2 regions of the Variovorax rhizosphaerae genome follow, and region 2 is predicted to be linked to the other one. Evidence: riboswitches for the same ligand, from Rfam matches in the RefSeq annotation. Region 2 holds a riboswitch; the other holds the start of a gene.
What was found. A riboswitch is a leader RNA that binds a small molecule or an ion and turns the genes downstream of it on or off. The one in region 2 is predicted to bind S-adenosylhomocysteine.

Region 1 (8,275 bases), on a different contig from region 2:
AGGTTGTCGAACACGATCTCGACGAGCGCGCCGGTCGCGACATGCGGCTGCGCGAAGGTGCGCGGCAGCCAGCCCCAGCCGAGCCCGGCCGTGATCAGGCTCAGCGCGGCCAGTGCGTTGTCGGTGCGCCAGGTGTGCCTCGCGAAGACGAAGCGCGGGTCGCGCGAGGCCAGGTCGCGGCCTGCCACCACCACCTGCCGCGTGTTGACCAGGTGCTGCTCGCCGAGCCGGCTGCCGGCTGCGACATAGACCGGGTGCGTCGGCGCGATCACCGCGACCAGGACTTCGCTCGCCACCTCCTGGAAGCCTTCGCGCCCGTCGATGCTCGGCCGCTCGAAGACCAGCGCAAGTTGCGCGCGGCCGAGGTGCAGCATCTCCAGCGCGTCGGCCTGCGGCGCGGCCAGCACCTCGACTTCGAGCAAGGGATGTTCCTGCGCCAGCGTCGCCAGCGCCGCGCTCCAGGGCGCGGACAGCAGTTCGGGTGCGATGGCCAGCGTCAGCCGGTTCTCCAGCCCTTGCGTGAGCCCCAGAGCCTGCACCTGCAGCGCCTTGAGTTGCGCCGCAAGCAATCGCGCCTGCGGCTCCAGCGAGCGTGCCGCCTCGGTCGGCTTGGGCTCCCGGCCGCTGCGGTCGAACAGCGGCAAATCAAGTTCGGCTTCCAGTTGGGCGACCGCCATGCTGACCGCCGACGGCACCCGCCCCAGCGCCCGGGCCGCCGCTGAGAACGAGCCCTTGTCGAGCACCGCCAGGAAGACTTCGACGCTCTCGCTGGTGAAGGCCATGATCTATCAATGAAATTGAAAGAAGATGACTTTTTATATCAGAAATACTCCAATAAAGTCGAGCCACTCCAATCAACCAAGCGGCAGTTTCATCATGCAAGGCATCCAGCGCAAAGTCGTCTATTTCAGTCTCTACGAGGGCTTGGCCATCGTGAGCTCGAGCATCGGGCTGAGCTGGATGTCCGGCGAGCACCTGGCCAGTTCCGGGCCGCTGGCGATGTCGATGTCGGCCGTGGCGCTGGCCTGGAACTTCTTCTTCACCCTGGGTTTCGAGCGCTGGGAGTCGCGCCAGACCACGTCCGGGCGCAGCATCAAGCGGCGCGTCGCGCATGCCATTGGCTTCGAAGGCGGCCTGATCGCGTTGCTGGCGCCCTTGGTGGCGTGGTGGCTCGGCGTGTCGCTGTGGGAGGCGTTCGTGATGGACCTGGTGCTGTCGGTCTACTTCCTGGTCTACACCTTCGCGTTCAACTGGGGCTTCGACCGCATCTTCGGCCTGCCGACCTCGGCGCTGGGTCGCCAGGCGCAAACCGCTTAAAATCGCGCGCTCCCAAGGAGCGTTGCAACAACCCTTGCGCCGAGTGCACCGCGTGCACCCCGCGCGCCGGGCTGTCAGGCTTGGGATTCCCCAGGTCTCATTCGCAACGACGCTCACCTGCTGACCCGATTCACACAGGTGAGTGCCATGTCCTCCACAGATCCAGTCCACGTTCCCCCCATGCTGCTGTCCGGCCTCGAGCCGGTGGCCATCGGCGAGGGCTCGCTCTTCGTCAACGTCGGCGAGCGCACCAACGTCACCGGCTCCAAGGCCTTCGCGCGGATGATCCTGAACGGCCAGTACGAGGACGCGCTGGCCGTCGCGCGGCAGCAGGTCGAGAACGGCGCGCAGGTCATCGACATCAACATGGACGAGGCCATGCTCGACAGCAAGGCCGCGATGGTGCGCTTCCTGAACCTGATCGCCAGCGAGCCCGACATCGCGCGCGTGCCGATCATGGTGGACAGCTCAAAGTGGGAAGTGATCGAGGCCGGCCTGCGCTGCATCCAGGGCAAGGGCATCGTCAACTCGATCTCGATGAAGGAGGGCGTGGAGCAGTTCAAGCACCATGCCAAGTTGCTGCGCCGCTATGGCGCCGCTGCCGTCGTGATGGCCTTTGACGAGAAGGGCCAGGCCGATACCTACGAGCGCAAGATCGAGATCTGCGAGCGGGCGTACCGCATCCTCGTGGACGAGATCGACTTCCCGCCCGAAGACATCATCTTCGACCCGAACATCTTCGCGGTGGCCACGGGCATCGAGGAGCACAACAACTACGCGGTCGACTTCATCGAGGCGACGCGCTGGATCAAGCAGAACCTGCCGGGCGCGAAGGTGTCGGGCGGGGTGTCGAACGTGAGCTTCAGCTTCCGCGGCAACGACCCGGTGCGCGAAGCGATCCACACGGTGTTCCTGTACCACGCGATCAAGGCGGGCATGGACATGGGCATCGTCAACGCGGGCATGGTCGGCGTGTACGACGACCTGGAGCCGACGTTGCGCGAGCGCGTGGAGGACGTGATCCTGAATCGTCGGCCCGATGCGGGCGAGCGCCTCGTCGAAGTGGCGGAGACTGCCAAGAGCGGCGCCAAGGACGAGAGCAAGAAGCTCGAATGGCGCGGCACGCCCGAGGCGCCGCAGACTGTCGGCCAAAGGCTCAGCCACGCGCTGGTGCACGGCATCACCGACTTCATCGTCGAGGACACCGAGGAGGCCTACCAGGCGATCGTCGCCAAGGGTGGCCGTCCGCTGCACGTCATCGAAGGCCCGCTGATGGACGGCATGAACATCGTGGGCGACCTGTTCGGCCAGGGCAAGATGTTCCTGCCGCAAGTGGTCAAGTCCGCCCGCGTGATGAAGCAGGCCGTGGCCCACCTCATCCCCTACATCGAGGAAGAAAAGAAGCGCGACGAAGCGGCCGGCCGCGACGTGCGCACCAAGGGCAAGATCATCATCGCCACGGTGAAGGGCGACGTGCACGACATCGGCAAGAACATCGTGACCGTCGTGCTCCAGTGCAACAACTTCGAGGTGGTGAACATGGGCGTGATGGTCCCGTGCCACGAGATCCTGGCGCGGGCCAAGGTCGAGGGCGCGGACATCGTGGGGCTCTCCGGCCTCATCACGCCATCGCTTGAAGAGATGCAATACGTCGCCGGCGAGATGCAGAAGGACGACCACTTCCGCATCAAGAAGATCCCGCTGATGATCGGCGGCGCCACCACCAGTCGCGTGCACACGGCCGTGAAGATCGCGCCGCACTACGAAGGCCCCGTGGTCTACGTGCCCGATGCCTCGCGCAGCGTGAGCGTGGCGCAGTCGCTGCTCAGCGAACAGGCCGACAAGTTCGTCGGCGAACTCAACGCCGACTACGACAAGGTCCGCCACCAGCATGCCAACAAGAAGCAGGTGCCCATGTGGTCCTTGCCCAAGGCGCGTGCCAACAAGACGCCGGTCGACTGGTCCGCGTTCACGCCGACCGTGCCCAAGTTCATCGGCCGCCGCGTGTTCAAGAACTTCGACCTGACCGAATTGGCCAAGTACATCGACTGGGGCCCCTTCTTCCAGACCTGGGACCTGGCCGGGCCCTTCCCCGCGATCCTCAAGGACGAAGTGGTCGGCACCGAGGCCGTGCGCGTCTACGCGGATGCCAAGCGCATGCTGCAACGCCTCATCGAAGGCCGATGGCTGTCGGCGAGCGGCGTGATCGGCTTTTGGCCGGCCAACACGGTGAACGACGACGACATCGTGCTCTACACGGACGAGTCGCGCACCGAAGTCGCGCTGACCTGGTACGGCATGCGCCAGCAGACCGAGAAGCAGATGATCGACGGCGTGATGCGCCCGAGCCGCTGCCTCGCCGACTTCGTCGCGCCCAAGGACAGCGGCATCAAGGACTACGTCGGCATGTTCGCGGTGACCGCCGGCCTGGGTGTCGAGAAGAAGGAGAAGTACTTCATCGACGACCTCGACGATTACTCCGCCATCATGTTGAAGGCGCTGGCCGATCGCCTGGCCGAAGCCTTCGCCGAAGCCATGCACCACCGCGTGCGCACCGACCTCTGGGGCTACGCAAGCGGCGAGGCGCTCAGCAACGACGACATGATCCGCGAGAAGTACCGCGGGATCCGCCCCGCACCCGGCTACCCGGCCTGCCCGGACCACAGCGTCAAGGCGCCGATGTTCGACCTGCTGCAATGCAACGATATCGGCATGAGCGTGACCGAGAGCCTGGCCATGCTGCCGGCGGCCAGCGTGAGCGGCTTTTATCTTGCGCATCCGGACGCGACGTATTTCAATGTCGGCAAGATCGGCCATGACCAGCTGGTGGACCAGGCGCAGCGGCGCCAGGCCAGCGAGGCCGAACTCGAGCGCCTGTTGGCGCCCAATCTCTGACGCCACACAAAACGGGGAGCTGATATCCAGAAGCTGATATTCGCGGCAACGCACTACGCTGCGTTGGCCGTCATCGTCGCGTCCTGCTGGGGCCTGGGCCAGGCCGTCCTGTCACGCGCAGCCGCGCCGGCGCGGCGTGATCGCTGGCTCGAATGGGGCATGGCCACTTCGCTCGGCCTCGGCCTCCTTGTCATGGCGATGCAGGCGCTGGGACTCGTGGGCGCATTGCAACGGGTCCCGGTGTTGTGCCTGCTCGCGGCCGGCGTGATCGCCGCGGCGCTGCAGTTCCCGGGCTGGCGCCGACAGGCCTTTACCGCGCCGCCCGTGCTCACGCTGGTCGACCGCTACGCGCTCGTCGGGCTCGTGCTGGCGCTGCTGCCCACGCTCTCGGCACCCCTCGCACCCCCGGTGACCTACGACGAAATCATGTACCACCTGCCGTACGCGCGGCAGGTCGCGGAAAGCGGGCGCCTGGGTGTGTACGAATGGCTGCGCTATCCCTGGTTTCCGTACAACTACGACCTGCTCTACGCGGCCGTGCTGCAGGTCTACGACGACGTGTTCCCGCACCTCGTGCATGCGCTGGCGGGCTGGCTCTCGGTGCTGGTGATCTACCGGCTCGGCCTCATGTACGCGAACCGGCTCGCGGCCTGCATGGGCGCGGCGATCTGGCTGTTCATGGGCCAATACGACAACGCCTACATCGACATGGCCGTGTCGCTGTTCGTGCTGGTGGCCTTCGTCGCGTTGTGGTGGTGGCGTGATGCGGAGGCGCCGGATCGCGGCGTGCGCTGGCTTGCGATGGCAGCCTTCTTCCTCGGGCTGGCGGCCGGCTCGAAGTACCAGTCGCTCACCTTCCTGCCGGTGGTCGGCCTGATCGTCATCGTGCGCGAGCGGCGACCACAGGTGTGGCTGCTGGCCATCGGCTGCTTCCTGCTGCCCTGCATCTACTGGTACGCGCGCAATGCGGTGATGACGGGCGACCCGTTCAACCCGCTGGGCGCGCACCTCTTCGGCTTCACCAACTGGAACCAGGCCGACTACCAGAACCAGCTTGTCGACGTGCAGGAGAATCATGCGAACCCGCCCAACGGCGTGTTGTGGGCCGTGTTGCTCGCGCCCTTCGGCGAGGTCGTGCGGCGATCGCGGGCCGCGCGTGGCGCCATGCTGTTCTGCGGCTGGTCGCTGCTGGTCTGGGTCGTGACCTCGCGCTATCCGCGCTACCTTGCGCCCGCGCTGCCGCTGATCGCATTGATGGCGGCGGTCGGCTGGCACCAGCTCGGCCTGTGGATTCGAGGCGCCTGGCGCAAGCGCAGCGCCGCAGGGGTGGACGTTGTGAGCGTGCCGGCTTCCCGGCTGGAGATCGGGCTCGGCAAGGCGGCCGGCGTCGTGGCCATCGTGCTGCTCGGCGCGGCCTGCGTGTACCACTCCGCACGCAACATCCGCGAGATCTCGCCGACCGCTGAAAGCCGCGAGGCCTTCTTCCGGCGCCACATCGCCGGATACGACGTGCTGCACTTCCTGCGCCAGCATCCCATCGAAGGCAAGACCTACCAGGTGATGCTCAACGATTCGCTCTACTTCGGGCCGGACCTGATGTATGGCGACGTGTTCGGCCCCTGGCGCTATGCCGACTTCATCATGCTGCCGCCGGACCAACTGGCCCGCAAACTGCGTGCGCAGGATTTCGGCACCATCGTCATCAAGACGGCGCTGGCCCCTTACATTCACACCCAACCCGATTTCGATCGCCACTTCCGCCTGCTCCTCGAAAAGGACGGCGTCAGGGCCTACCGCATCCTTCCCATCGCGCCATGACCGAGCCATTCGCCAGCACACATGAATTGCCAATTGCACTTCGCGTGGCCGCCGTCATCCCTTGCTACAACGAGGCGCTGGCGATCGGCCAGGTGGTGGCCGACTTCCGCGCGCTGCTGCCCGAAGCCGAGATCCACGTCTTCGACAACCACTCCAGCGACGACACGGCTGCCGTCGCCACCGCAGCGGGCGCGCATGTCACGCACGTGGCCCTGCGCGGCAAGGGCAACGTGGCGCGGCGCATGTTCGCGGACGTCGAGGCGGACATCTACGTGATGGTCGACGGCGACGCCACCTACGACATGAGCAACGTGCGGCAGATGGTCGACATGCTGGTGGCTGGCAACCTCGACATGGTCGTGGGCACGCGTGTCGAGGACCCGCAGGAAGGACAGACCTACCGGCGCGGCCATCGCTTTGGCAACCGGCTGCTGACCGGCTCGGTGGCCGGCCTGTTTGGCGGCGGATTCACCGACATGCTCTCGGGCTTTCGTGTGTTCTCGCGCCGCTATGCCAAGTCCTTCCCGGCGCTGGCCAAGGGCTTCGAGATCGAGACCGAACTCACCGTGCATGCGCTGGAGTTGCGCATGCCCTATGCCGAGGTGCCCTGCCGCTACCTGGCGCGACCGGAGGGCTCGGAAAGCAAGCTCTCCACCTACCGCGACGGCTGGCGCATCATGCGCACCATCACGCGGCTGTTCATCAGCGAGCGGCCGCTGGATTTCTTCTCCATCGTGGCCACGTCCCTGTTCCTTCTATCGCTGGTGCTGGTCCAGCCGTTGGTGCTCACCTACCTGGACACGGGTTTGGTGCCGAGGCTGCCGACCGCCGTGCTGGTGACCGGCATCATGCTGGGCGCGATGCTGTCGCTGGTGTGCGGCATCGTCCTGAACACCGTGACCGTGGGGCGGCAGGAGGCCAAGCGGCTGCGCTACCTGGCCATTCCCGGGGTGCTGGCGACCGCGCAAGGCCTGGCCCAAGCCAGGGCGCGGGATGGCCGCCGCCCATGAAGGGTGGCGCGCGCAGCTTCGCGTGGTTCGTTGTCGCGGGCGTGCTGGGGCTGGTGGTGGACATCGTCGTGCTGTACCTGCTGGCGCCGCTGTTCGGCTGGTATGCGGCGCGGGTGCTGTCCTTTCTTTCCGCGGCGACGGCGACGTGGCTGGTGAACCGCAACTACGCCTTCGCCGATGCCGCGCCGCATTCCTCACTGCTGCGCGAGTACTTGAGCTACCTGACCGCGATGCTGGGCGGCGCTGCCGTCAACTACACGGTGTATGTGCTGACCCTGCATTGGCTGGAGGGTGAGTGGGTGGCGGCACTGGGCGTGGCGCTGGGCAGCCTGTCGGGGCTGACGGTGAACTTCCTGTCGGCGCGGTATCTGGTGTTCAAGGCGCACCGGGGGCGCTGAATTTCAGGCCTGGCAGGCGGAAAGCGGGATCGGGAGCGGACCGCCGTACGCAGAGGACGCGAAGGCTGCGCGAAGGTCGCGAAAGGAATACCAAAGTAAGTTTTCTGGTCTTCTCCCTGTGTCTGCTTTCGCGTCCTTCGCGGAACCGTTGGGTCCTTCGCGTACGGCCAAGTCCGCTCCCGCATTCCGGTGAGCGCCTGAGACCACGACCACAACTTCCGCCACCTGCGTCCGGCAGCGTGGGTGCGTGAGGCAAGCGTCTTCAACCTTTTGTCCAACTTCCCCTGCGAGCCCACACAGGCACGCGGCGACCGCTGCAGGCGTGCTGAAGTTTGCGACTCACGGCGCCGGCGGATGCTGCAGTCGTTGCCAGCTGATCACTGGCCAATCGCTTCGGGCCTGGTCGGTTTCGCCGCCGTAGACGACGCTGCCGCCATCCAGCGCATCGGGGAAGGCCGCCGCGAAACCGCGAAGGCCGCGAAAGTAATCGGCGTTGACTGTGGCGCCAGCCTTGATTTCCACGGCGCGGAGCTTTCGTCCCGAGGGAATCAGCAGGTCGACTTCGTTGCCGGTGGCATCGCGGAAGAAGTACATCTCCGCCGACTCGCCCTGGTTGAACCGGGCCTTGAGGGCTTCGATGACCACCAGGTTCTCGAACAGGTTGCCGAACAGCGGGTCGCGCCCCACCTGCTCGGCGTTGCGCAAGCCGAGCAGCCAGCAGGCCAGGCCCACGTCGTGAAAGTACAGCTTGGGGCTCTTCACCAGCCGCTTCGACGTGTTGGTGAACCACGGCGGCAACACGTGCACGATGTAGCTGGTCTGGAGCAAATCAAGCCA
Region 2 (8,275 bases):
CGAGCACGACAAGCTCAAGCTGTTCGAACTGCATCCCACCGACGCGCGCACGCTCGACGCCAACATCGCGCAACTCGAAGCCGGCCGCCAGATCGCCGTGCTGCGCGAGGACGGCTTTGGCAGCGCCACCAAGTTCCTGCCGCCGCCGTCGCGCCGCGCGCTGGTGCTGTGCGACCCGAGCTACGAGATGAAGACCGACTACGGCCGCGTGCTCGACCTGATCGGCGAATCGCTCAAGCGCTTCGCAACCGGCACCTATGCGGTGTGGTACCCCATCATTCCGCGGCCCGAGGCGCACGACCTGCCGCGCCGGCTCAAGACCATGGCGACGAAGGCGGGCAAATCCTGGTTGCACGCCACGCTGACGGTGAAGTCGAGCAAGATATTGACCACCGTGACCGGGGACCAGAAGCGCCCGGGGCTGCCGGCGAGCGGCATGTTCCTCATCAATCCGCCGTACACGCTCAAGGGTCGGTTGCAGCCGGCGCTGGAGCAACTCAAGGTCCTGCTGGCGCAGGACCGGCACGCTGCGTTCTCACTCGACCGCGGCGGATAGATGAGGAGCCCCCGAATGCGCGTGCGGCGCTCCCCCTCAAGGGGGCGCACGCCGCGGGCGGGTGTCCACGATCGGGCTTCCCCTTGCTTGCTAAGCTTCGTGCCTCGTGGAGCGCGCGGCGTAATGGCGCACTGATACGAGAAAGCTTCAGCGGCGCTGGCGCGGATTGATGGCCTTGGGGCCGGGCTCCGGTGCCTTGCGCCGCGTGGGCGCGGCCGGCGTGTAGACCAGCGGCTCGAAGCCGTCCGCGCCGCCTGCGACACCGCCGCAGCGTTGCTCCTTGCGGTCGATCACCGACAAGGCCACCTGCTTGATGCCCAGGCCCATCATGCCGATCTGCTCCGCCGCGGCTCGGCTGAGATCGATGATCCGACCGGCCGCGAAAGGGCCGCGATCATTGATGCGAACCAGGACTTCCTTGCCGTTGACCAGGCTTCGCACACATACCTTGGTGTTGAAGGGCAGGGTCTTGTGGGCCGCGGTCATGGCGCTCATGTCGAAGCGTTCGCCGTTCGCCGTTTTCTTGTTGTGGAAATCGATGCCGTACCAGGAGGCATTGCCGCGCTCGATCACTTCCCGCGGACCGGTGTCGCCCGGCACACCGTCGTCGGGCGACTCCGAGTTGTAGATGTCGTAGTTCACTGTCGCGACGGCCGACTGTGGCGCGGCACCGGGCGGTGTCGCGGGCTGGCGCGCAAGGGGACGCAGGCCGGGCCAGGAGAAGCCGGTGGACGGGGTGCCCGCTCCGGCGTTCGAAGCTGCTTCAGTGCCCTCGGAACCAGGCGAATCAGGCGCGGCGGGCGGGACGACGCAGCCGGCGGTGAATGCCACCGCAAGCAACGCTGCAACCCTGCGACCGACGCGCCAGAAGTTCATGGGCCCCAACCCAATCGCTGCAGCACTGCGAGGGTCGCCACCGACTGGTTCATCGTGTAGAAGTGCATCGCCGGTGCGCCGCCGGCACGCAAGCGCTCGCACAGCGCGGCGACCACGTCAAGGCCGAAGGACTTGATCGATTCCACGTCGTCACCATAGCTTTGCAGGCGCAGGCGAATCCATCTGGGAATCTCCGCGCCGCAGGCATCGGAGAAGCGCATCAGTTGCGTCGAACTGATGATCGGCATGACGCCCGGCACGATGGGCGTGTCGATGCCCAACGCACGCACCTCGTCGACGAAGCGGAAGTACGCCTCGGGGCTGAAGAAGTACTGCGAGATCGCCGAGTCGGCACCTGCTCGCACCTTGGTCGCGAAGGCCTTGAGGTCGGCTTCGGGTGAGCGGGCTTGGGGATGCACTTCGGGGTAGCAAGCCACCTCGATGTGGAAGTCGTTGCCGGTCTCGTTGCGGATGAAGCCGATCAGGTCGCTGGCGTACTGGAACTCGCCACCGGCGCCATAGCCGCTCGGCAGGTCGCCGCGCAGTGCGACCAAGCGCTTGACGCCCATGGACTTCAGCTCGGCCAGTTGCTCGCGCACCGTTGCCTTGGTAGCGCCGATGCAGGAGAAATGGCTGGCCGCATCCACGCCCTCGGCCAGGATCTCGCGCACGGCATTGAAGGTGCCGGCATGCGTCGAGCCGCCGGCACCATAGGTGACCGAGCAGAACTCGGGTTGCATGGCATACAACTGCTGGCGCACGGCGCGCAGCTTGACCGCGCCTTCTGGCGTCTTGGTCGGAAAGAATTCAAAACTTAGTGGCAGACGCACGGCCTACTCCTGGGTTCACCGCTCTGCGCGAACGGCATGCAAGAAAAATTCGTGGTTCCCGTCACCGCCCTCGATCGGACTGTCGAACCAGTTCACCACACGCAGATCCAGCGCAGCGCATGCCTCCCGCAAACGCTGCTCGACCACCGCGTACAGGGCCGAGTCGCGAACGATACCGCCTTTGCCGACCTGCCCGGGCTGCAATTCGAATTGCGGCTTGACGAGCATCAGCAAATCGCCGGAGGGCGTGAGGAACTGCACGACGGCCGGGAGCACCAGCGTCTGTGAAATGAAGGACAGGTCGCCGACGATGAGGTCGAAAGCGGGTTCAGCTGATGGCTCCGATGTGGCGTCGTCGTCAACGTCATCGTCCGTCAGGTCGGCAGGCGTCAAGGCGCGCGCATTGACCTTCTCGATGGCGGTCACGCGTTCGTCCTCGCGCAACCGCGCATGCAACTGGCCGTGGCCGACATCGATGCCGGTCACGTGCAGCGCACCGTGCTGCAGGAGGCAATCGGTGAAGCCGCCGGTCGACTGGCCCACGTCGAGGCAACGCTTGCCGGACACGTCGAGGCCCGCGACGCGCAACGCGCCTTCGAGCTTGAGCCCGCCGCGCGAGACGTAGCGTGACTCGGCCGCGTCGAGCAGTTCGAGTTCCGCCGTCTCGGGCAGGTCGTCGCGGTTCTTCGCCACGTTGCGCCAGGCGTCGGTGGTGCCGGCATCGCGCCAGCGCAGGCCACCGGCGATCAGGCGAACAGCTTGGGATCGGGACGCGGCCAGGCCGCGCTCCACGAGCAATTGATCAGCGCGCAAGGGGCGCCGATCAGTAGCGGTAGGTGTCCGCCTTGTACGGACCCGCCTTGTTCACACCGATGTACGCGGCCTGTGCGTCGGTGAGTTCGGTCAGCATCGCGCCGACCTTCTTCAGGTGCAGGCGCGCGACCTTCTCGTCGAGGTGCTTGGGCAGCACGTAGACCTTGCCGGCCTGATACGCATCTTGCTTGGTGAACAGCTCGATCTGCGCGATGGTCTGGTTGGCGAAGGACGAGGACATCACGAAGCTCGGATGGCCCGTGCCGCAGCCGAGGTTCACAAGGCGGCCCTTGGCCAGCAGGATGATCTTCTTGCCATCGGGGAAGGTGATGTGGTCGACCTGCGGCTTGATCTCTTCCCATTCGTACTTCTCGATCGACGCGACGTCGATCTCGTTGTCGAAGTGGCCGATGTTGCAGACGATGGCCTGGTCCTTCATCTTGACCATGGTGTCGTGCGTGATGACGTCCTTGTTCCCGGTGGTGGTCACGAAGATGTCGGCCTTGTCGGCGGCGTATTCCATCGTGACGACCTTGTAGCCTTCCATCGCGGCTTGCAGGGCATTGATGGGGTCGATCTCGGTGACCCACACTTGCGCGCTCAGTGCACGCAGGGCTTGTGCCGAGCCCTTGCCCACGTCGCCGTAACCGGCCACGCAGGCGACCTTGCCGGCGATCATCACGTCGGTGGCACGCTTGATGCCGTCGACCAGCGATTCGCGGCAGCCATAGAGGTTGTCGAACTTGCTCTTGGTGACCGAGTCGTTCACGTTGATGGCGCGGAACAGCAGCGTGCCCTTGGCCGACATTTCATTGAGGCGGTGCACGCCGGTGGTGGTTTCTTCGGTCACGCCGATGATCTCGGCGGACTTGCGGGTGTACCAGCTGTTGTCGACGGCGAGCTTGGCCTTGATGGCGGCGTAGAGGATGCGTTCTTCTTCGCTGGTGGGGTTGGCCAAGACGCTTTGGTCCTTCTCGGCGCGCTGGCCCAGGTGCATGAGCAGCGTGGCATCGCCGCCGTCGTCGAGGATCATGTTCGGGCCTTCGCCCTTCGTGCCCTTGGCGCCGAAGTCGAAGATGCTGTGGGTGTAGTCCCAGTAGTCTTTCAGCGACTCGCCCTTGATCGCGAACACGGGCGTGCCGGCGGCCGCGATGGCGGCGGCGGCATGGTCTTGCGTCGAGAAGATGTTGCACGAGGCCCAACGCACTTGCGCGCCGAGGGCTTGCAACGTCTCGATCAGCACGGCCGTCTGGATGGTCATGTGCAGCGAGCCGGTGATGCGTGCGCCCTCCAACGGTTGCGACTTCGCGAACTCTTCGCGGATGGCCATGAGGCCGGGCATCTCGGTCTCGGCGATCCGGATTTCCTTGCGGCCCCAGGCGGCAAGGGACAGGTCGGCGATGGCCTGGTCGACGGTGGAAACGGGGGTGGGCTTGAGAACTGCGCTCATGTGAACTCCAACAAAGCTGGTTTGAAGAATGCCACTGCGTTCGGGGATGAAGACTCACCGCGAGAACAGCGGGTGAGCGTGGTTGCGATAAGGGTCCGAGCCTCACGCCTGTCGGCGCTGCAACGCTCCTCGGAACGGCGGATTTTAGCGCGGCTGGGTTTTGGGTGGCCAGCAACGTTACCCCGATCGTCCTAGACTGCCGATCCCCACTGCCTGTACGGAGACTTCACGCCATGTTGAGAGCCCAGCAGCTTGCCATTTCGTTGGCCATCGCAGCGGCTTCCGCCCTGCCCTTGCTTGTGTCGGCACAAACGCCCGCACAGGTCCGCGTGCGCGGCGTGATCGAACGTGTCGATGCCACGTCGATGGTGGTCAAGGACCGCAGCGGGGAAGTGGTCACGCTGGTGCGGCCTGCGGACATGAACGTCTCGGAAGTCGTGCCGCTCACGATGGCGGACATCAAGGCCGACAGCTTCGTCGGCGCCGGGTCGATGCCGCAGCCCGACGGCACGCAGCGTGCGCTGGAGATCGTGGTGTTTCCCGAATCCGCGCGCGGCACGGGCGAAGGCTTCCGTCCCTGGGACTACATGCCCGAGAGCACGATGACGAACGCCACGGTGTCCACGCTGTCGGCCGCGCCGGCATCGGTGCCGGGCGGGCAGAAACTGTTGCTCAAGTACAAGGGTGGCGAGCAGACGGTGATCGTGCCTGCGGGCACGCCGGTCGTGACCTTCAAGCCGGGCAACCAGGACCAGGCGGCGCTGGTGGTGCCGGGCGCGAAGGTGGTCATCACGGCGCAGGAAAAGGACGGCAAGCCGACCGCGCTGCGCATGCTGGTCGGGCGCGATGGGTTCCAGCCGCCGATGTGACGTTGAAAGGCCTGGGGCGTGCTCTTCGCGGGCAGGCTCTCGCGGCCCGGCGCGCCGCATCCGTCCTCAACTCCGCAGAGGGGAGAAGGATGTGGCGGCACCGTGCAAGTGACCGTTCATGCCCGGGCGGCGATAATCGCGGGTTCTCCTCGACCACTGGCCCGCCGCGCCTCGTGCGCCTCATCAAGGCGACTGCGCGGCTGCGCAAGCCTTGCGGGCCGCACCCTGTCCCTGGAACCCTCTTCGTGTCCTATCTTTCCGAAACCCGCCGCCGTCGCACCTTCGCGATCATCTCCCACCCTGACGCGGGCAAGACCACGCTGACCGAGAAGCTGCTGCTGTTCTCGGGCGCGATCCAGATCGCCGGCTCGGTGAAGGCGCGCAAGGCCTCGCGCCATGCCACGTCGGACTGGATGGAAATCGAGAAGCAGCGTGGCATCTCGGTGGCTTCGTCGGTGATGCAGATGGCCTACCGCGAGCATGTCATCAACCTTCTCGACACACCGGGCCACAAGGACTTCTCGGAAGACACCTACCGCGTGCTGACGGCCGTGGACTCGGCGCTGATGGTGATCGACGCGGCCAACGGCGTGGAAGCGCAGACGCGGCGCCTGATCGAGGTCTGCCGCCAGCGCGACACGCCCATCATCACCTTCGTCAACAAGATGGACCGCGAAGTGCGCGAGCCGCTGGACATCCTCGACGAGGTGGAGCGCGAGCTCGGCATGGCCTGCGTGCCGATGACCTGGCCGGTGGGTCAGGGCAAGGCCTTCCGCGGGATCATGAACCTGCGCACGCAGGCGATGACGGTGTTCGAGTCGGGCAGCGAGCGGCTGCCGCAGGACTTCGAGACGATTCCGCTGTCCGACCGCGAGACGCTGACCAAGCGCTTCGGCAAGGACTTCGAGGACGCGATGGAGAGCATGGAACTGGCCACCGGCGCGTCGCATTCCTGGGACCATGAGGCCTTCCTGGCGGGCAAGCAGACGCCGGTGTTCTTCGGGTCCGGCGTGAACAACTTCGGCGTGATGGAAGTGCTGGATGCGCTGGTCGACCTCGCGCCGTCGCCGCAGTCGCGCACCAGCACCACGCTGGTGAACCGCCAGCCGGTGGTGAAGGAGATCCAGCCGGAGGACAAGGACTTTGCCGGCGTGGTGTTCAAGGTGCAGGCCAACATGGACGCCAACCACCGCGACCGCATCGCCTTCGTGCGCATGGCCTCGGGCAAGTACACACCGGGCATGAAGCTGCGCGTGCAGCGCACCGCCAAGGAGTTGCGGCCGACCAGCGTCGTGACCTTCATGAGCCAGCGGCGCGAGGCGGTGGACGAGGCCTATGCGGGCGACATCGTGGGCTTCACCACGCATGGCGGTGTGCAGCTGGGCGACACGATCACCGATGGTGCATCGCTGCAGTTCACCGGGCTGCCGTTCTTCGCGCCGGAGTTGTTCATGACGGTGATCCTGAAGAACCCGTTGCGCACGAAGCAATTGCAACAAGGCCTCGCGCAGCTTGGCGAAGAGGGTGCGATCCAGGTGTTCCGGCCGGAGATCGGCGGGCCGATGCTGCTGGGCGCGGTCGGGCAACTGCAGTTCGAAGTGGTGCAGCATCGCCTGAAGGCCGAGTACGACGCCGACGTGAAGCTGGAAGGCTGCCAGTACACGGGCGCACGCTGGATCACGGCCGACACGCCGGCCGAGTTGCGCGAGTTCGTGAACGCGTATCCGCAGCGCATGGCCAAGGATGCGGCCGATACGCTGGCCTTCCTGTGCACGTCGCCGTATGACGTGCGCTTGGCGCAGGAGCGCTTTCCGAAGATTCACTTTCATCCGCTGCGGGAGCACGCGGGATTGGCGTTGCAGACGGCGGGGTGATCGGCGATGGACAAGCTCTTGAGCCCGCTGGGTTTGAAGATCTTGCTCTTTGCCGTGATATTTCTCTTGTGTGCAGCCCCTATGGGTGGGGACCTGGTCCGGGCATCCAAGACCCGAAGCTGGCCGAGCGTCCACGGGCAGTTCGTGGCAAAGGGGATCGCGGAAACCGGCACCGATGACACGGATTGCCCCACCGCGTGGGTCCGATACGAATACGCAGTCGCGGGCGTGCGCTACAAGAACGACCGGATCCGCAGCACACCATGGTGCGTGTCAACCGCAGAGCGCAGCGAATTCAACGCGAGATATACGGGCGTTGACACCCTCACCGTCTACTACAACCCAACGATGCCGCAAGATTCGCTGCTTGAACCTGGCCGGACAGGACGAACGTGGAAAAGTCTTTTCATCCTGACCGGATTCGTCGTGTTCGCCTTCGCGGTCAGCTTGCTTCATCGCGAATGAAGAACGCCCTGCTTTCCATGGACTCGTGGAGCGCGATCGAACGGCAGCGCCTGACCGGACTCTTCAGCGACATCGATGACACGCTGATCACGGAAAGCAACGTCTGCGTTTCGGCCGTCCGTCCCCATCTGCCGCCACTCAACTCCCCGTCGAAGCGTAGTGGCGCAAGCCGAAGCGCCACACCCCGAATGCCGCAGCGAGGAACACGAAGCCCGCGAGCGGCGATACCCAGCCGACCCAGCCCGGCGCACCCAGCGGATCAACCTTGTCGAGGATCGCCAGCACCGGGTAGTAGGCCACGCAGGCCAAAGGCACGATGAAAGTCAGCACACGGCGAAACCACTGGGCATAGATGGCCAGCGGGAACTGCGCGGCCTGCACGCCGCCGTAGGTCAGCACGTTGGCGATCTCCAGGCTTTCCACCGTCCAGAACGACAGCGTGCCCTGCAAGACGAAGATGCCGAGGAACAGCGCCACGCCGCCGGCCAGCGCGAACAGCGCGATGAGCACCGCCTGCGGCGTCCAGGCCAGATCCGTCTGCA

Region 1: it holds a riboswitch for S-adenosylhomocysteine, as region 2 does, so the genes downstream of both, metH (methionine synthase) here and ahcY (adenosylhomocysteinase) in region 2, are expected to answer to the same signal.

The regions. Positions count from the first base shown of each region.
Region 1 covers NZ_JBBKZT010000001.1:124,935-133,209, reverse strand. Annotated here, with positions in the region: gene WKW82_RS00535 (LysR family transcriptional regulator) at 1-782, opposite strand, end outside; gene WKW82_RS00530 (PACE efflux transporter) at 877-1,317, shown strand; S-adenosyl-L-homocysteine riboswitch at 1,326-1,439, shown strand; gene metH (methionine synthase) at 1,465-4,212, shown strand; gene WKW82_RS00520 (ArnT family glycosyltransferase) at 4,276-6,030, shown strand; gene WKW82_RS00515 (glycosyltransferase family 2 protein) at 6,027-7,040, shown strand; gene WKW82_RS00510 (GtrA family protein) at 7,037-7,438, shown strand; gene WKW82_RS00505 (ATP-binding protein) at 7,778-8,275, opposite strand, start outside.
Region 2 covers NZ_JBBKZT010000004.1:392,654-400,928, reverse strand. Annotated here, with positions in the region: gene WKW82_RS11045 (23S rRNA (adenine(2030)-N(6))-methyltransferase RlmJ) at 1-556, shown strand, start outside; gene WKW82_RS11040 (septal ring lytic transglycosylase RlpA family protein) at 704-1,432, opposite strand; gene metF (methylenetetrahydrofolate reductase [NAD(P)H]) at 1,429-2,262, opposite strand; gene WKW82_RS11030 (TlyA family RNA methyltransferase) at 2,278-3,075, opposite strand; gene ahcY (adenosylhomocysteinase) at 3,086-4,525, opposite strand; S-adenosyl-L-homocysteine riboswitch at 4,593-4,662, opposite strand; gene WKW82_RS11020 (hypothetical protein) at 4,759-5,394, shown strand; gene WKW82_RS11015 (peptide chain release factor 3) at 5,640-7,268, shown strand; gene WKW82_RS11010 (DUF3592 domain-containing protein) at 7,275-7,733, shown strand; gene WKW82_RS11005 (ABC transporter permease) at 7,872-8,275, opposite strand, start outside.